DNA from 3 places in the Arthrobacter sp. NQ4 genome. Region 1 is predicted to be linked to each of the others. Evidence: predicted binding sites of a transcription regulator. Region 1 holds the regulator's gene; each other region holds the start of a gene.
The links. The regulator HrcA, encoded in region 1, represses chaperone genes, less so after heat shock. The targets are predictions, from matches to a motif close to TTNGCACTCGNNNNNNNCGAGTGCNAA.
Positions count from the first base shown of each region.

Region 2: a site for HrcA is predicted at 2,509-2,535, ahead of groL (chaperonin GroEL). Genes of this name have one in related genera too.
Region 3: a site for HrcA is predicted at 3,270-3,296, ahead of PUN51_RS03295 (Hsp20/alpha crystallin family protein). Genes of this name have one in related genera too.

Region 1 is NZ_JARETC010000002.1:299,449-305,791, reverse strand. Features, by position in the region: gene lepA (translation elongation factor 4) at 1-437, shown strand, start outside; gene hemW (radical SAM family heme chaperone HemW) at 463-1,692, shown strand; gene PUN51_RS05225 (DUF4870 domain-containing protein) at 1,752-2,162, opposite strand; gene PUN51_RS05220 (DUF3097 domain-containing protein) at 2,282-3,133, opposite strand; gene hrcA (heat-inducible transcriptional repressor HrcA) at 3,305-4,318, shown strand; gene dnaJ (molecular chaperone DnaJ) at 4,407-5,534, shown strand; gene PUN51_RS05205 (16S rRNA (uracil(1498)-N(3))-methyltransferase) at 5,537-6,310, shown strand; gene PUN51_RS05200 (GerMN domain-containing protein) at 6,303-6,343, opposite strand, start outside.
Region 2 is NZ_JARETC010000011.1:104,875-111,217, forward strand. Features, by position in the region: gene PUN51_RS16865 (ABC transporter substrate-binding protein) at 1-607, shown strand, start outside; gene groL (chaperonin GroEL) at 696-2,330, opposite strand; gene PUN51_RS16875 (ABC transporter substrate-binding protein) at 2,621-3,889, opposite strand; gene PUN51_RS16880 (cold-shock protein) at 3,889-4,095, opposite strand; gene PUN51_RS16885 (LytR C-terminal domain-containing protein) at 4,161-4,802, opposite strand; gene PUN51_RS16890 (DUF3263 domain-containing protein) at 4,854-5,183, opposite strand; gene PUN51_RS16895 (uracil-DNA glycosylase) at 5,315-6,085, shown strand; gene PUN51_RS16900 (siderophore-interacting protein) at 6,099-6,343, shown strand, end outside.
Region 3 is NZ_JARETC010000001.1:694,449-700,791, forward strand. Features, by position in the region: gene PUN51_RS03280 (alkaline phosphatase D family protein) at 1-728, shown strand, start outside; gene PUN51_RS03285 (histidine phosphatase family protein) at 898-1,689, shown strand; gene PUN51_RS03290 (NAD(P)H-hydrate dehydratase) at 1,673-2,602, shown strand; gene PUN51_RS03295 (Hsp20/alpha crystallin family protein) at 2,773-3,195, opposite strand; gene PUN51_RS03300 (FAD-dependent monooxygenase) at 3,817-5,451, opposite strand; gene PUN51_RS03305 (hypothetical protein) at 5,464-6,027, opposite strand; gene PUN51_RS03310 (S9 family peptidase) at 6,163-6,343, shown strand, end outside.

The DNA of each region.
Region 1 (6,343 bases):
CAAAGACCCGTGGCTACGGCTCTCTGGACTGGAAGGCCGACGGCGAGCAGGTTGCCGACCTGGTGAAGGTGGACATCATGCTCCAGGGCGAGCAAGTGGACGCCTTCAGCGCCATCACCCACCGGGACAAGGCCTACGCCTACGGCGTGATGATGACCGGAAAGCTCCGCGAACTCATCCCGCGGCAACAGTTCGAGGTGCCCATCCAGGCGGCCATCGGATCCAGGATCATCGCCCGCGAAAGCATCCGGGCCATCCGCAAGGACGTGCTGGCCAAGTGCTACGGCGGTGACATCTCACGAAAGCGCAAGCTGCTGGAAAAGCAAAAAGAAGGCAAGAAGCGCATGAAGATGGTGGGAACGGTGGAGGTGCCGCAGGAAGCGTTCATTGCGGCCCTCACCACCGACGAATCAAAGGACAAGGCCAAGAAGAAGTGACCACTGCGCAGCAGGGGACCCGCTGATGCCCAGCGTTCTTCCCCTCGGCGACCCGGCGCCGTCGGACGGTCTGCTGCCTGCGCAGGCAGCAGACGGTGCGGCGGCCCGGGCCTTTGGCCTGTACGTCCACATCCCGTTCTGCGCCGTGCGCTGCGGGTACTGCGATTTCAACACCTACACCGCCACGGAACTGGGCGGCGGCGCGTCACAGGATGCCTACGCCCAAACCGCCGTGTCGGAAGTGTCCCTGGCCGGCACCGTGATGGCACGGTCAGGGCTGCCGGAGCGGAAGCTCGGCACTGTCTTTTTCGGCGGCGGCACGCCCACCCTGCTGCCGGCAGATGACCTCGCCCTGATCCTTCGCGCTGCCATTGACCAGTGGGGCATCGAGGACGGAGCCGAGGTCACCACCGAAGCCAACCCCGATTCGGTCACCCCCGAATCCCTCGCCGTCCTCAAGGAGGCGGGCTTCACCAGGATTTCTTTCGGCATGCAGTCCGCCGTTCCGCATGTGCTCAAGGTCCTGGACCGCACCCACACGCCCAGCCGCGTTCCGCAGGTGGTGCAGTGGGCGCGGGAGGCCGGGCTGGATGTCAGCCTGGACCTGATTTACGGCACGCCGGGGGAGTCGCTGGCGGACTGGCGCCACTCCCTGGAGACTGCCCTCTCCTACCAGCCGGACCACATCAGCGCCTACGCCCTGATTGTCGAGGACGGGACCAAGCTGGCCGCGCAGATGCGCCGCGGCGAGGTGCCGGGAATTGACGACGACGACCACGCCGACAAGTACGAACTCGCCGACCAGCTCATCACCGAAGCCGGGCTCGGCTGGTATGAGGTCAGCAACTGGGCGCGGAGCCCGGAGCACGCGTGCCGCCACAACCTGGCCTACTGGCGTGGCGACGACTGGTGGGGCATCGGCCCCGGCGCGCACTCCCACGTGGGCGGGGTGCGCTGGTGGAACGTGAAGCACCCGTCCGCTTACGCGAACCGCCTGTCCCAGGGCCTGTCGCCTGCGGCGGGCAGGGAGACCCTGGATGCCGACACCAGGAACCTGGAGCGGGTGATGCTGGAGGCGCGCCTGCAGTTAGGGCTTGAAGTCTCCACTCTAAGCGCAGCCGGACGGCACCAAATAGCCGGCCTGATTGCGGACGGCCTGGTGGAACCTGCCGCTGCCTTCCAGGGCCGCCTGGTCCTCACGCTCAAGGGCAGGCTCCTGGCGGACGCGGTAGTCCGCCGTATCCTGCCCGACTGACTGTACCCACGTCCGTCGGGCCCGTACCGCGGGGCCGGTGGCCCCGCGGGGAGGCGCGGCTACTTAATCCAGCGCAGGTTGTACTGGTAGCGGTGCGGCTGGCCCTTGTTGACGTGGATCCCTGCTGCCACGGAGAAGCAGGTGAGCGCCACCCAGATCAGGGTGGCGATGACCGCGAAGATGTTTCCCACATAAGGGATGAACACCAGGATGTTGGCCAGCACGGCGGCGATGGTGGGCGGCAGGCTGAAGTTCAGCGCTTCTTTGGATTCCTGCGCGGTGAACGGGCCGCGGTCACGGAAGATCAGGTAGATCAGCAGCGAGGGGACGCACCCCAGTATCCCGCCGAAATGCGCGAGCGTGGCCCATTGGCGGTCTTCGCTGGCCGTGAGCGGCAGCGCATTGGCGGGGACGCCATGGTACTCGGAACGGCCCTGGCCGTCCCTGTGATCACGTGCGTTTTCTGCCACAGTCTGTTCCTTCGGAGGTGCAAGTGGTGCTGACTTCATGTACGGGCGCGGTGTGCAGCGGCCTTCGGAAAAGGCGCTGCACTACCAAGAATACTGGCTCCCGGGCCGGGGCCCGGCCTTCAGGGGACGGTGAGGAAGTCGATGACTTCCTCAACCCGCCCCAGCAGCGACGCTTCCAGGTCCGCATAGGTACGGACCGCGCCCAGCAGTTTCTGCCACCCCAGCCCGATGTCCTCCTTGGTGGCGTGCGGCCAGCCAAAGGCCTTCAGGATTCCGGTCTTCCAATCCTGTCCGCGCGGCACGGCAGGCCATTTGTCGATCCCGAGGACCGCGGGCCGGATTGCCTGCCAGACGTCCACATAGGGATGGCCCACGATCAGGACATTTCCGGCCGCGCCGGGGGATGCCATGACGGCGTCGGCTATCCGGGACTCTTTGGAGTCAGGGACGAGGTGGTCAACGAGCACGCCGAGGCGACGGCCCGGCCCCGGTTTGAAGGCGGCAACTGCAGCGGTGAGGTCGTCAATGCCGTGCAGGGGTTCGACGACGATGCCTTCCACCCGAAGGTCGTCTCCCCAGACCTTTTCCACCAGTTCGGCGTCGTGCTTGCCTTCCACCCAGATTCGGCTTGCCTTGGCGACCTGGGCCCGCTGGCCGGCGACCCGGACGGAGCCTGAGGCTGTCCTGCCGGCGGCGGGGCCGGAGGCTGCCGGCCGGGCGGCGGGAGGCATCAGCCGGATGGGGCGGCCCTCAAGGAGGAAACCGAAGCCGAGCTTGAAGGACCGGGACTTCCCTCGGCGGTCCTCCAGCGCCACGACGTGCATGCCGCCGGACTTTTCCACCCGGGTGACGGCGCCTACCCAGCCCGACTGGACATCCTCGAGCACCATGCCCCGCTCCACCGGCACCTCGGGCAATTCCGCCTTGGCCGGGGCGGAAATGCCGCGGGGCCCCCAGTTTTGGTAATCCATGGATTCAATCCGCCTAGCGCTAGGTCCTCCGCACCGGAATTTCGCCCGGAGCGGTACCAATGCTAACAACGGGCCGAGGCATAATAGACTGTTAGCACTTAGGCATGTCGAGTGCTAACAGTGGTGGCGCCTGGCGGGGCATGCGCCCCGGACCATGGATGGAGGTGGAGAGTGAGCGAGCCACGCAAACTGGAAGTGCTGCGGGCCATCGTGGAGGACTACGTCCACTCCCGCGAACCGGTCGGGTCAAAGGCATTGGTCGAACGGCATCATCTTGGCGTTTCGAGTGCAACCATCCGCAATGACATGGCGGCCCTTGAAGACGAGGGATTGATCACGGCCCCGCACACCAGTGCAGGCCGGATTCCCACGGACAAGGGCTACCGGCTCTTTGTCGACCAGATCTCGGCCGTCAAGCCCCTGTCGGCAGCGGAGCGCCGGGCCATCCAGTCCCTCCTGGAAGGCGCAGACGACCTCGACGACGTCCTGGACCGCACCGTCCGGCTGCTGTCGCAGCTGACCAACCAGGTGGCTGTGGTCCAGTATCCGCACCTCAGCAAGGCACTGGTGCGCCACATCGAGTTCGTGCTCCTGGCCCCCCGTAAGGTGCTGGTGGTGCTGATTGCCAACAGCGGCAAGGTGGAGCAGCGGGTCATCGACGTCGGCCAGGACCTTGGCGACGACGCCCTGGCCGCGCTCCGTACCCGCTTCCTTGCCGCACTCGCCGGAACTCCGCTCAGCCAGCTGGCCAAGGCGCTCCCCGCCGTCGTGGCCGGCACCGCGCACGGCCAGTGCCAGGCCGCGCACGCCCTGGCACTTGGCCTCGAGGGGCTGGCGCAAAACACCAGGGAGGACCGGATGGTCATGGCCGGGACAGCGAACCTGGCCAGGTCCAACGTGGACTTCCCCCTCAGCATCGGCCCCGTGCTCGAGGCACTGGAGGAACAGGTGGTGATGCTGCGGCTGTTGAGCGAAATGGCCCAGGACCACCGCGGAGTCGCCGTCAGTATCGGAAGGGAAAACCCTTATGACGGCCTTGCCGAAGCCTCCGTCGTGGCCACCGGCTACGGCCCGGACAGCGCCGCGAAGGTAGGGATCCTCGGCCCAACCAGGATGGACTATCCCACCACCATGGCCGCCGTCAGGGCTGTGGCCCGCTACCTTTCCAGGATTTTGGGGCCCTGACTCTTCGCCGCCGGAGCCTTTTCCGGACCGGAACACAGAGCGGGGCCGCCCAAACTGAACGCAGTACAACAAGGAAGAGATACGAACTTTGAGCAGCCACTATGACGTCCTTGGAGTCTCACCCGAAGCTACGGGCGAAGAGATCAAAAAGGCCTACCGCAAACTGGCCCGCACCCTTCACCCGGATGTAAACCCCGGTGCGGACGCTTCAGAACGCTTCAAGGCAGTAACTCACGCCTACGAGGTCCTTTCCGACCCCCAAAAGCGGAGGATCTACGACACCACAGGCAACGAGAACGGCACGGACAACGGCTTCGGCGGTGCCGGTTACGCGGGCCAGGGCTTTGCTTTCCAGGACATCTTCGACACCTTCTTCGGCGCCGGTGGCACCTCCGGCCCGGCTTCCCGCGTCCGCCGCGGCCAGGACGCCCTCATCAGCGTCCGGATCGACCTCCGCGACGCCGTGTTCGGCGTGAACAAGAAGCTCGAAGTGGATACTGCCGTGGTCTGCCCCACCTGTGACGGATCCTGCTGCCGGCCCGGCACCCACCCCGAGCGCTGCGACATCTGCGGCGGCAGCGGCCAGGTCCAGCGGGCCGTGCGTTCCATCCTGGGCCAGGTCATGACGGCCGCCCCCTGCGGCACCTGCGAAGGTTTCGGCACGGTCATCAAGGATCCCTGCAACGAGTGCAGCGGCCAGGGCCGTATCCGCAGCCGGCGGTCGCTGACCATCAAGGTTCCCGCCGGTGTGGCCACCGGAACCCGGATCCAGCTCGCCGGGCAGGGCGAAGCCGGACCTGCAGGCGGACCGACCGGTGACCTGTATGTGGAAATCCGCGTCAACAATGACGCCACCTACGTGCGGGAAGGCGATGACCTCCACGCCACCCTGCACATCCCCATGACGGCGGCTGCACTGGGCACGGACGTCAGCCTGGAAACGTTCGACGGTACCCAGGACATCGACGTCAAGCCCGGAACACAGTCCGGCGAGATCATCACCCTGCGTGGCCTGGGTGTCACGCACCTGCGGGGATACGGCCGCGGGGACCTGAAGGTCCACCTCCAGGTGGACACTCCGGCCAAGCTCGACCCGGCACAGGAGGACCTCCTCCGGCAGCTCGCCAAGCTCCGCGGCGAACAGATCACCGAGGGCAAGCTCGCCGCCAGCGGCGGCATGTTCGCCAAGCTCCGGGACCGGCTCGGTAACCTGTAGCGGTGAGCAACCCCGTCTTCTTCACCTCCGCCGGTTCACTGGCGGGCATGGTGCCCGGCCAGCTCTTTGTCCTCGAAGGGGCGGAGGCCCGGCATGCAGTCACCGTCAAACGCCTGTCTCCGGGCGAGGCGGTGGACATTGTCGACGGCGCCGGCGCGCGCATGAGCGGCACGGTCTCCTCCGCCGCGCCCACGGGACTTGAAGTGGAGTGCGGCGCACTGGCAATGGAAGACAGGCCGGACGTCCGTCTGGTGCTGGTTCAGGCCCTGGCCAAGGGCGACCGCGACGAACTGGCCATTGAAACGGCCACCGAGCTGGGCATCGATGCTGTCATACCCTGGCAGTCGGAGCGGTCCATTGTGCGCTGGAAAGGTGACAGGGCCGCCCGCGCCCACGCCAAGTGGGAGTCCACCGTGGCCGCCGCCGCCAAGCAGGCGCGGCGCGCCTGGATCCCCGAGGTCCGGGCCGCCGTCGATACTGCCGGGCTTTCCGCCGCCGTGGAGGGTGCAGACCTGGCCGTCATCCTCCACGAAGATGCCGTGCGTCCGCTGCGCACCGTCCTGGAAGCGTGGCAGGGGAGTGGGCACGACGGAATCCGGGAAGTCCTGCTGATCGTCGGCCCGGAGGGCGGAATCAGCCCGCGGGAAGTAACGAAACTCTGCGACAAAGGCGCTGTGACCGCCCTGTTGGGGCACCACGTCCTGCGGTCCTCCACGGCCGGGCCTGCCGCCGTCGTGCTTGCAAGCGACATCCTTGGCCGGTGGACGGCTACCTGACCTTGAAGGACCTGGTGTCCTCGTTGCGGTCCG
Region 2 (6,343 bases), on a different contig from region 1:
GGAACGGCTCAAGGAACAACGCGATTCCAAGGCCAGCCCGCCGGCGAACGTGGCGACGGAAGACGGCGGGGCCAGCCTTGAGCAAAGCCTCTTCGGCACCAACCGGGTGGGTATGGCCTGGTGGTGGACCAACCAACTTGGATCGCTTGAGGCCACCACCGGCAGCAACATCAAAATGCTGCGCGCTCCGAGCGTCGACGGCGCGGCGGCCAGTAACGGCATGTACTACAAGCCGACGATGTTCTGGTCCGCCTCATCCCGTTCAAAGCATCCCAAGGAAGCCGCGGAGTTTATCAACTACCTCACCAACCGCCCGGAGGCCGGGGCCATCCTGATGACGGACAGGGGGGTACCCACCAACAGCGACATCGTTTCCAGCATCACGTCCTCGCTCAAGCCGGCAGACACCACCGTGGTGGGGTTCCTGAAGGACATTGCGCCGGATATCAAGGACGCGCCCCCGGTTCCTCCTGTGGGTGCGGGAAGCGTCCAGAATGTCATCAAGCGCTACACGGATGAAGTGCTGTATGACCGGCAGACCCCCCAGGCTGCCGCCGAAGCCTTCAAGAAGGAAGTCCAGGGGATGCTGGATTCGGCCAGGAAGTAGATCCCGGCAGCGGGACAAAAAAGTGCGGCCCCCTCCGAAGAGGGGGCCGCACTTTCGTAACTGGCGGGGCAGGTCCCGGCCGGGAGGCTTAGAAGCCGCCCATGCCGCCCATGCCGCCCATGTCGTCGCCACCGGCGGGGGCAGAAACCTTCTCCGGCTTGTCAGCCACCACTGCTTCGGTGGTGAGGAACAGGCCGGCGATCGAGGCAGCGTTCTGCAGAGCAGAGCGGGTCACCTTTACGGGGTCGTTGACGCCGGCAGCCAGCAGGTCGACGTACTCGCCGGTTGCTGCGTTCAGGCCGTGGCCTGCGGGCAGGCCGCGGACCTTGTCGACAACTACGCCAGGCTCCATGCCGGCGTTGAAGGCGATCTGCTTCAGCGGAGCGTCGATGGCAACGCGGACGATGTTGGCGCCCGTTGCTTCGTCGCCGGAGAGCTGAAGGTTGGCAAATGCCTTGGCACCGGCCTGGATCAGGGCCACGCCGCCACCGGCGACGATGCCTTCTTCAACTGCAGCCTTGGCGTTGCGCACGGCGTCTTCAATGCGGTGCTTGCGCTCCTTGAGCTCAACCTCGGTTGCAGCTCCGGCCTTGATAACTGCAACGCCGCCGGCCAGCTTGGCCAGGCGCTCCTGCAGCTTCTCGCGGTCGTAGTCGGAGTCGGAGTTCTCGATCTCGGCGCGGATCTGGGACACGCGGCCGGCGATCTGGTCGGCGTCGCCGGCACCTTCGACGATGGTGGTCTCGTCCTTGGTGACAACAACCTTGCGGGCCTGGCCCAGGAGCTCCAGGCCGGCAGTCTCCAGCTTGAGGCCAACTTCCTCGGAGATGACCTGGCCGCCGGTGAGGACGGCGATGTCGGCGAGCTGGGCCTTGCGGCGGTCACCGAAGCCCGGAGCCTTGACGGCGACGGACTTGAAGGTGCCGCGGATCTTGTTCACGATCAGGGTGGCCAGGGCCTCGCCCTCGATGTCCTCGGCAATGATCAGCAGCGGCTTGTTGGACTGCATGACCTTTTCCAGGACAGCAACCAGTTCCTTGACGTTGGAGATCTTGGAGTTGACGATCAGGATGTACGGATCCTCGAGGACCGTTTCCTGGCGCTCAGCGTCGGTGACGAAGTAGGCGGAGATGTAACCCTTGTCGAAGCGCATGCCTTCGGTGAGTTCCAGCTCCAGGCCGAAGGTGTTGGACTCCTCGACCGTGATGACGCCTTCCTTGCCCACCTTGTCCAGGGCTTCGGCGATAAGGGCACCGATCTCGTCGTCACCGGCGGAGATGGAGGCGGTAGCCGCGATCTCTTCCTTGGTTTCGATTTCCTTGGCGGAGTTCAGCAGCTCGGCGGTGACGGCCTCAACAGCCTTTTCGATACCGCGCTTGAGGGACAGCGGGTCGGCGCCGGCGGCAACGTTGCGCAGGCCTTCCTTGACCAGGGCCTGGGCCAGGACGGTTGCCGTGGTGGTGCCGTCACCGGCAACGTCGTCGGTCTTCTTGGCAACTTCCTTGACCAGCTCTGCGCCGATCTTCTCGTAGGGATCGTCCAGCTCGATCTCCTTGGCGATGGAAACACCATCGTTGGTGATCGTGGGGGCGCCCCACTTCTTTTCGAGGACGACGTTGCGTCCACGCGGGCCGAGGGTGACCTTAACGGCGTCGGCGAGGGTGTTCAGGCCACGCTCAAGGCCGCGGCGTGCCTCTTCATCAAATGCAATGATCTTGGCCATAACGGCAGTAGTCCTTTCGGGACAGTCGTTAAGAATGAACCTTCGCTGCAGTGCCCGCGACGGACGATCCTTTGCCGGCGGCCTCTGTATGCCTCCGGGCGGGGATCTCACTGAAGTGAGGTGTTTCTTTCGCTCCTCGACCGGTGCCGTGCGCTGCCGGCCGGAACCAGGCGGTGCTTTAGCAGTCGGTGCGTCAGAGTGCTAAGTCAATAATTAGCACTCCCCAGGTGAGAGTGCAAGCGAAAAGACGCGTAACACCCTGCAGGACGGGGCCGCTTCGCCCAGGGCGATCAGCCGGAGTGTCCGGCTGTCTCCCGGCCCGACAGGGTGGGGTTGTTGTCGGGTCCGAAGGTGTACACGGAGAAGAGGGCCTTGGTGATGTCGCCCTTGGCATCGAAGGCCACCGGGCCGGATTCGCCGTCATAGTTGATGTCCGGGCCGGCAGCAAGGCCGCCCAGGCACTCCTTGTAGCTCAAGCATGGGGCGGTTGGCACTCCGGCGCCGGGGCCGGCTGCCCCTCCGGAGACGGCAATCAGGTTGCCGGCAATGGAGCGTCCGGCGTCATCCTGGGCACGTGCTGCGGCGAGGGCCGCCAGCGTGACGGCGTCGTAGGTTTCGGCAGCGTAGGAGACGTCCTTGAGGGCAGGGTCCACCGCCAGCAGTTTTGCCTGGAAGGCAGCGGTGGGCAACTGTCCGGGGACGACGGCGCGTGTGCCCTCGAGGGTGCCGGAGGCGAGCCTGGAGCCGTAGCGGGCAAACGCGCCGTCGCTGAGGATGATCCGTGAACCGGTGAGGCCGGTGCTGTCCAGCCCGGCCAGGGCGTCCTGCGCGCCCTCGCGGGCAATCAGGACGACGGCGTCAGGCTTGGCCTTTGCGGTGGAGCGCGCGGCTTCGGCGGCGGCACCGTCCTTGAAGCCGGCCCCGGGCAGGACCGTGAGTCCGGACTTTGTCGCAGCGTCCGTGACGGCAGCGGAGAGGTCCTTGCCGTAGGAGCCCTCCTGGTACAGCACAGTGATGGTGGCCGCCCCGGAGTCCTTGGCGAGTTTTGCCAGCACGGGGCCCTGGGCGACGTCGGCTGCGGCGGTGCGGAAATAGTAGCCTCCGCTGGCGAGCCCTGACAGGCCTGCGGCGGTGTTGGCCGGCGAGATGACCGGTATGCGCGCGTGGGACAGAACGTCCACCGCGGCGGCCGCATGGCTGGAATCGGTGGGTCCGATCACCACATCCGCTTTGGCGGCGGCGAGGTCCTTCGCCTGCTTTCCCGGGTCCTGGTCCGGGTGCACCGGGAGGAGCTCCACCGGCCGGCCTTTGTGTCCGCCGGCGGCGTTGATGTCCTGGACGGCGAGCTTGGCGGCAGCCAGCTGGGGAGCGTTAAGGAAGGCATTGTCACCGGCATTGTCCAGGATCATCCCCACCCGCAGCACGCCGTCGCCGGAGGCCTCCGCCGTTTCCACCCTGGCGTTGCCGCCGGTACCGGCGCATGCCGTCATCGAAAGAACTGCTGCCGCGGACAGGGCGAGGGCCGCCCGGACGCGGCCATCCCGCCGCAGAGCAGGCATCACTGGGCCGGCCGGACGTTTTCCGCCTGCGGACCCTTTTCACCCTCGCCCACATCGAGCTGCACCCGCTGCCCCTCGGCCAGGGCACGGTACCCCTCCCCCTGGATTGCGGACCAGTGGACAAAAATGTCATCACCGGAGCCGTCAACGGTGATGAAGCCGTATCCCTTTTCAGCGTTGAACCATTTCACGGTTCCCAGTGCCATGATGAACAACTCTTTCCGTTTGGGGCCAGGTGGAGACCGGACCGGCGTTACTGGACGGCGTGCGGCTACCGGTAACCCGGGCCCAGGACCACAACGAGCGGCGACTGGAATTCGGTACTGTCCACCACAGTGGGGATGTTCAGCAGACTGGAAAGCGCCTGGGCGCTGGCCAGATGCTGGGGGCCCGCGTAGAAAATCACGGAGGACTTTTGCGGGGCTCCGGACCAGTTGCCAACCTGGCCGAGCCGCCAACCGTCACCCTGGACGGTTCCGCCTACCCGGCTGGCCAGCCCCGCCGTACCGGCGGCATTGTAGATGGCAACGGCCTGGGTCCTGTCGACGACGGCCTGCTGGCTGGCAGGGGCCGTGGACTCCGGAGCGGGGCCGGCGTCCTGGGTTGGCTCGGAAGAAGCGGAGGGCACCGTGGAAGCCACGGGCGCGGAAGCGGAAGGCGTGGCCGAAGGGGCTGTGCCGGTGCCGGCCAGCGGAGCTGACTCCACGCTGGCCGAGGCCTGGCTGGCGGTAGTGTTGAAGCCAAGTTTGGGAAGGATCAGGAAGGACACCAACCCTATGGCCAGGGCCGCCACTCCCATCGCCAGGATGGGCCACAGCCGCACGCGGGACGGGGCCGAGGCCGTCCGGTGGACACCTTGTCGCGACGCAGCCTCCGGGACTTTGTCGAATTCATCGCGGGCGTATCTGGTCATGGTGGAAGGACATCCTTGTTGATTGCGGCTGTTGTCCCGGCCTGGGGCGTCTTAAGCGTCGGATCCCAGGCGCCGGGCAGTACGTGCACGGTGGCGCGACGTACGTAGTCTACGCAATCTCTTGACCAGCATGGGATCGTGGGCCAGCGCATCCTCGCGGTCAATTAATGCGTTCAGGAGCTGGTAGTAATGGGTGGCGGAGAGGTCAAACAGGTCACGGATGGCCTGCTCCTTGGCTCCCGCGTACTTCCACCACTGCCGTTCCAGCGCCAGCATCTGTTGTTCACGCTCGGACAGGGAGGACTCACGAAGGGTGAAATCCGCCAGGAGGGAGTTCCCTGGATCCTGCTCCGGCAGGTGTTCCCGGGCCGGTTCCGCCACGGCGCACTCCTTCGCTGGTAAGGGTCAATGTCTTACCCCTATGCTAGCCGCCGAATAACAAGGGTGTCATTTACGCCCGCCCGGCTGGATGTTCCCGGCCGGCCCTGCTCCGTCCCTGCAACAATGGAACGATGGTTGAATCGGACGCCCTCTTCGAGCTGCAGCAGGACCCTGCGGACGCCGCCGGCTTCGCCGATCTGGCGCAGCTGCCACTGGCAGAGCTGATGGCTCCGGACTGGGCCGCGGCGCTGCAGGGCGTCGAAGCCCAGCTCCGGAAGGTCCTGGCGTTCCTCGCAGACGAAGAGGCGGCCGGGCACCAGCTCCTGCCGCCGCCGTCGAACGTCCTGCGCGCCTTCCGCCAGCCCTTCGCGGACGTGAAGGTCCTCATCGTGGGGCAGGACCCCTACCCCACGCCGGGACACGCCGTCGGCCTGTCGTTTTCGGTTGACCCGCACGTCCGCCCCCTCCCCCGCAGCCTGGTCAACATTTACCGGGAGCTGGAATCGGACCTTGGTATTCCCCCGCGCGTCCATGGGGATTTGTCCGCGTGGACGGAGCAGGGGGTGCTGCTCCTGAACCGGGTGCTCACCGTCCGGGCCGGCGCGGCGGGCTCCCACCGGGGCAAGGGCTGGGAGGAAATTACGACGGCGGCAGTCACCGCACTGGCCGCCCGCAAGTCCCCGGACAGGTCAGGGATGCCGCTGGTGGCGGTGTTGTGGGGCAAGGAGGCTGAGGGCGTCCGGCCGCTCCTGGGCGGGGCCCCTGCGGTCACCAGCCCGCACCCCAGTCCGCTGTCCGCTTCCCGCGGGTTCTTTGGTTCCAGGCCGTTCAGCCGCGTAAACCAGCTGCTCCGGGAACAGGGTGCGCGGGACGTAACCTGGGAACTCCCGCCGCTGCCCTAGCTAGGCTTGCCTTATGAGCACTGTCCCCGCCGCCACCAGCGCAACCAAGAAGAGCCGTCCGCAGGTCAACCTCACCGTGCTGCGGAAGGAACAGCTCTCCCCGCACATGGTCCGGATCGTGGCCGGCGGAGAGGGCTTCGGCGATTTCGTCAACAACGGGTTCGTTGACCGTTACGTGAAGATCGTCTTTCCACAGCCCGGCGTGGAGTACCCCTCCCCGCTGGATCTCTGGACGGTGCGGGAAACCATGCCGCGTGA
Region 3 (6,343 bases), on a different contig from region 1:
ACATGCCCATCGCCGACAGTTCGGCCCTTTGGCGTCCGGGAACATTCGACGACGCCGGCACCTACCAGCCGGCCCGCATCTACCGGAAGATCTCCCGCGGTCCCCAGCTGGACATCTTCTGCCTGGACATGCGCACCTACAAGTCCCCCAACACCGACGGCAAGGAACCCTACGCCACCGCCATCCTGGGCCAGGAGCAGGTGGACTGGCTGGTCAGCGAGGTCTCCAAGTCCAAGGCCACCTGGAAGGTGATCGCCAACGACCTCCCGCTGGGAGTGGTGGTCCCGGACGGCCCGGTGAACCAGGAGAGCCTGTCCAACCGCGACGCCGGAACCCCGCTAGGCCGTGAGCTGGAGATCGCCGGGGTGCTGAGTGCCTTCAAGCGCAACGGCGTGAAGAACACGGTGTGGCTTACCGCGGACGTGCACTACTGCGCCGCCCACCACTACTCCCCCGAGCGGGCCGCCTTCACCGACTTCGACCCGTTCTGGGAGTTCGTGGCCGGTCCCATCGCGGCGGGATCGTTCGGCCCCAACTCCATGGACGGCACGTTTGGCCCCGAGGTGGTGTTCTCCAAGACCGGGCGCTTTGCCGGCGAGTCCCCGCGCGACGGCGAGAACCAGTTCTTCGGGCACGTCCAGCTCGGTGAGGACAACAGCTTCACCGTGAGCCTCCGGAACGCCAACGGCGGCACCGTGTTCTCCAAGGTCCTGACGCCCGAGCGGTAACGTCGATTCCATCCCGTTCTGTTGCGATGGCGACGGCGGCGCGCGCACCCACGGTGCCCTGCCGCCGTCGTCCGTTATTTTCCGCCGCCCCCGGGTACGCCGTTGGTAGTGTTCCTGAATTCGGCACGGCATGAGGCACGGTTTTGCACGGCGAGGATGGGGTGGGTTTGTGAACGGTGGATCTTCGAACGACGACGGCCTGACGGAGGCGGTCCAGGAGGCCGGGGCGGTGGAGCTGCTGCTGATCCGGCATGGCGAGAGCGAAGGCAACGTTGCGGCCACCGAGGCGCGCGAGGCCGGCGTGGAGGTCATCCAGGTTCCCGCCCGGGACGCGGACGTGGACCTGTCCGGAACGGGAAGGGACCAGGCCGAGGCGCTGGGCACCGCGCTGGGACGGATTGCCGGGGAGTTCCGCCCGGACGCAGTGGTTTCCTCCCCCTATGCGCGTGCCCGGCAGACGGCCGAGATTGCGGTGGAAACCGCCGGCTGGCCGTTGGAGGTGCGCATCGACGAGCGGCTCCGCGACCGCGAGCTCGGCATCCTGGACCGGCTCACCCGGCTGGGCGTCGAGAACCGCTACCCCGAGGAATCCGAGCGCCGGGAATGGCTGGGCAAGCTGTACTACCGGCCGCCGGGAGGGGAATCCTGGGCCGACGTAGCGCTGCGGCTGCGGTCGGTGCTGGCGGAACTGAACAACCTGGGCACCGGCCACCGGGTGATGCTGGTGTGCCACGACGCCGTGATCATGCTGTTCCGGTATGTCCTCGAAGGACTCAGCGAAAAGGAACTGCTGGACCTCGCGGCCACGGAAGCCATCCTTAACGCCTCGATCACCCGGTTCGTCCGGCCCTCAGGGGTGGGCCCGTGGACGCTGGAAAGCTTCAACGTGGCCGACCACCTGGCGGAGCAGGGCGTCACTGTCACCGAGCACGCGGGAGACACCAGTGTCCGGCCGCGGTGACTCCTCCGGCGCCACACTGGTAGCGCCGTCACTCCTGCGCGAATGGCCGCTGCCGGCGCCGGGCGCGGACAAGTACTCTCGCGGGTCCGTGCTGGTGGTGGGCGGCGCCCGGGCCACTCCCGGTGCTGCGCTGCTGGCCGGGGTTTCGGCCCTGCGCGCGGGGGCCGGGAAGCTCACACTGGCGGTGGCGGAATCGGTGGCCGTGCAGCTGGGGGTTGCCTTGCCGGAGTGCGGCGCCATTGGCCTGCCGGAAACTCCGGGGGGATCCGTCAAGCCGGAGCTGGCGCCGATAGCCTCCTACCTGGACCGGGCGGACACCCTGCTGGTCGGGCCCGGGCTGGACGACCCCGACCTCGCCGGCGAACTGCTCGAGGCGCTGCTGGAACGCGAGGCAGGCCGTGACGGAGCCTCCGATCCGGACGGCACGGAACGGCCCGCCGTCGTCCTCGATGCCTACGCACTGGGCGCCCTGGTGCAGCTCGAGGATCAGCTGGACCCCTGGCGCGGCCGGCTGATCCTCACCCCGAACCCCACCGAAGCCAGCATCCTGCTGGGACGGGACGTGGCGGACCTCGAAAAGGACCTCGCCGAGATCTCCGCCCGGTACGGCGCCGTGGTCAGCTGCCAGGGACTGATCGCCCGGCCGCCCGGCCCGGACCCGGACGAACCCGAACTCTGGAAGATCACCACAGGCTACGGCGGCCTGGGGACCTCCGGCAGCGGCGACGTCCTGGCAGGGGCGATTGCCGGGCTCCGGGCCCGCGGAACCACCGGCGCCCAGGCGGCCTGCTGGGGTACCCACCTGCACGCGGCGGCAGCGGACCGGCTGGCCAGCAGGCTGGGGCCGCTGGGATTCCTGGCCCGCGAACTCGCCGATGAACTGCCCGCCCTGATGCTGGAGCTCAGCGTCTGACGCAAGTCCCCGGACGCGTGGATGGCCCCCGGCCGAAGCCGGGGGCCACCGTAGCGGGAGGTTAAGGCCTACGCTGCCGGTGCGCTGTCTGGCGCTGTGGCGTGCACAGAATGGCGATTCGCCCCAAAAAGGCAGTCAACAGATGAGCCCGCCTCCCGGTCCTGTGTGAACTAAGCGGCGATTTCCTGCTTTGCCCCCTTCGTTTCGATCTCGATCTTGCGCGGCTTGGCCTTTTCGGCGACCGGGATGCGCAGCGTCAGGACACCTGCGTCGTAGCTGGCCTTGACATGTTCGGTGTCCAGGGTGTCGCCCAGGATCAGTTGGCGGCTGAAGACGCCGCGCGGCCGTTCAGAGGCGACCAGCTCGATGTCCTTGCCCGCCGGGTCCGGGCGTTCGGCCCGCACCGTCAGGACATTCCGTTCAACATCCAGGTCCACCGAGTCCACCGAAACACCGGGCAAATCGAAGGCCACGACGAATTCCTGGTCCTCGCGCCATGCATCCATCGGCATCGCCGCCGGGCGTGCAGCCGTGCCGAGGACCTGCTGGGCCAGCCTGTCCAGCTCGCGGAACGGATCGGTTCGCATCAACATGGCTTCCCTCCTCGTAAGAGATGGTCCAACACAGTTTCCGTATCAGCCGATCTGTAGTGGCTGATATAGATTTTTTAGCACTGGAGGAGTAAGTCTGCAAGAGTTTGCGGCAGCGGATTCCGGTGGTTTTCCGGCCCTTGCCCAGGCACGGAAAAGGGGCCTTCCACCTGCGCATACGCAGCCGGCGGAAGCCCCCTTCCAAGGTTTGCGGTCAGTCCCTGGTGGGGTCCGGACGGAGCGGAGCGGGGCCCGGGTCCGGGACGGGCAGCGGCCCCGGTGACGGTGGTGCGGGGAACGGGTTCGGGGACGGCGGGCCGGGCGGGCGCGGCTGGGTGGGGTCCGGGGACGTGGGCTCCGGGCCAGGTTCGGGCGGAAACGGCTCTGGTTCGTGCACTGGCGGGATGGTCATGGAACTTCCCCTCTCACACTGGGCGGATCATACTGGCAAATCACGCATAGGGCGGACCTGCCTTGGACTGACCAGACTACGCTTGCCGTCCCCCCGCAACCACCCTTCCCCTCCCCCCTTGCTCCATCAGTTGTGGGTTCCTAAACACCGGTTTTGGGAGCCATAAGTGATGGAGCAACACGACGGCGGGTGGTTGCCACCGTGTGCAGCCTTCAGTCCGCGGCACCCACCAGCCGCAGCCACGACCCAAGCTCGCCAGGGTCGGCCTCACCGCAGCGGTAGCCGACGTACCCGTCCGGGCGGACCGCCACCACGCCCCGCCCAGGGTGGCTGGTGAGCCGGTGGACGTGGACCAGTGGCGAACCGGGACCCGCAGGGAAAGCGGGCCCGGCACCCAGTGTGCCCGGCGCGGCGTCGCGCTCGAACAACAGGTGGATGCCCGGCACCGCGGTCAGGTCGTGAAGACGGGCCACCCGTCCGCCCACGGAAGCGGGCCCGTCCGGCAGCCGCTCCCCAGGCCTCGGCCATCCGCCGGCCCCGGGCATACGGTCTCGTGATATCGCACTGCCGCGGTAGTTCACGAACGGCTGGGCCAGCAACCTGATGCCCTTGGAAGTGAGCCACCGCCGGCGCAGCAGCAGCGGCAGCACCGGCGCGAAGACGGGCAGGGCGCTCCGGACCAGCCGGGCCACCGGATGCGGCGAGGCTTCGCCGAAGAAGATCACGTGCGTCAGCGCCAGTACGCGCCGGGCCGCCAGCCGCCGCTCCTGCCCGTAGCTGTCCAGCAGTTCCGGGAGCGGCGTACCTGCGGACGAGGCGAAGCCCAGCTTCCAGCCGAGGTTGAGGGCATCCAGGATGCCGTTGTTCATGCCCTGGCCGCCGGCGGGTGAGTGGGCGTGCGCGGAATCACCGGCCAGGAAGACAGGACTGGCGCCGAAGGTGCTGGCAATCCGGTGCTGCAGCGGAATCTGCGCCGACCAGCGCACCTCCCTGACCGCAGCACCCAGGCCGGATCCACCCAGTCCCGATTCCCCCACCAGCCGGGCCACCTCCTCTGCGGAAACGGGCGGACCCAGCTGGCCGAACCGGGCTCCCGGCGCCGGGGCTGCCGGACGGGTTGCCAGCATTCGCCAGGTGGCACCTTCGCCCAGCGCGAACAGGAAGACCAGCCCGGCGGCGCCGACGGCCACGTGCAGCAACCCCTCGTCGAGGGAGCCATCAAGTTCAAGGTCGGCCATGACCGCTTCCACCCCGTACGGGCCCCCGCGCCACTGCGCACCGGTCAGGCCCCGGACAGTGCTGGACTGCCCGTCGCAGCCGGCCAGGAACCGGGACACGTGGTGCTCCGCCAGGTTGCGCCCCAGGCCGCCGGCGGGTTGCAGCTCCGCGCGCACCAGGCTTTGCGTGGACGCCAGGGCTGGCTCCCGCTCGAACCCGTGGAACTCCACGCCCCAGTCCACGTGGATCCCCCGGGCCTGAAGCGCCTGGCAGAGGACGTCCTCGACGTCGGCCTGCCGGACCAGGGTGAGGTGTGGGAAGGCCGTGTCCGGGAGGTCCGCATGGCCCAGCCGGGCTTCGACAACGTGCCGGCCCAGGTGGATGCGTGCCTCGGGAGTGGTGTCGGCGCGGTTGAGCAGCTCATCGGTCACCCCCAGCGGGCGCAGGCCCTCGAGCGCCCTGGCGTGCAGCATCATGGCGCGGGACGGACGCGCCCTGTTCGCGCGCCGGTCCACCACCCGCACTGTTGCGCCGTGGGCGTGGGCCTGGAGGGCAGTGGTGAGTCCGGCGGGACCAGCGCCCACCACCAGGACGTCGCTGTCCGCCGTCGTACCTTGACCGGGTGGCATGGGCGGCGGATGTTAGTTGGGGTTGAGGAGCCGCCACCAGGCGTGGTCCGCCTGGGCAGCGGCCGGCATCGCGGCGGGATTGGCGAGCACGTCGTCGCGGCGCAGTCCGGGAAGCACCTTGTAGCTGATGGACCCGGGGACGCTGACCAGTTCCAGGACGCGCCACAGGGCTGCGGCGTACTTGCGGGCGCGTTCGGGACCGTCCCATTCGTACAGCCCGCGGTAGGCGCCGAAGGTGTCGTGGGCGCACCAAAGCTTGGAGACAAACCCCGGGAACCCCACAAAGAGCGGGGTGTTCATCAGGCTCTCCGCCTCGAACAGGCGGTGCGCCCTGCCGCGGACCAGCCGGAGGGTGAAGGCCACCACCAGGACGCAGGGCTCGGCGGGCCGGCGGTCGACGGCGGTCTCCCGGTAGACCCGCGCGGTGCTTCCGTCGGCGAACCGCAGCACCCTGCCAACATTGTGTTTCGGAAGATGGACCTGCCGGCGGACCAGCATGGCACAGGACGCCGCCACGCAGCGGGCCACCGCCAGCCATGCCTGGGCCCGGGGAGCGGGTCCGGATTCCACGGTCATGGTGCCTCCTGTCCTCGCAACGCCCTTCCAGCCTGCCGGGCCGCGGGGCAGGCACCCAGAGTCTTTCGCCCCTTTCGGCTCCCCCGGTAGCGAACGCCCTGCGGGGTTGCCGGAGGGGGTCTATATATTGAATCCATGACCTCCACTTCCCTGCAGGATTCCACCGGTACTGCGATCCCGGCGCCCCCGGTTGCCAAGAAGATCCCCACCGAGCGCACCCACCACGGGGAGACGTTCGTGGACAACTACGAGTGGCTGCGGGACAAGGAGTCGCCGGAGGTAGTGGAGCATCTCCGGGCCGAAAACGCCTACCAGG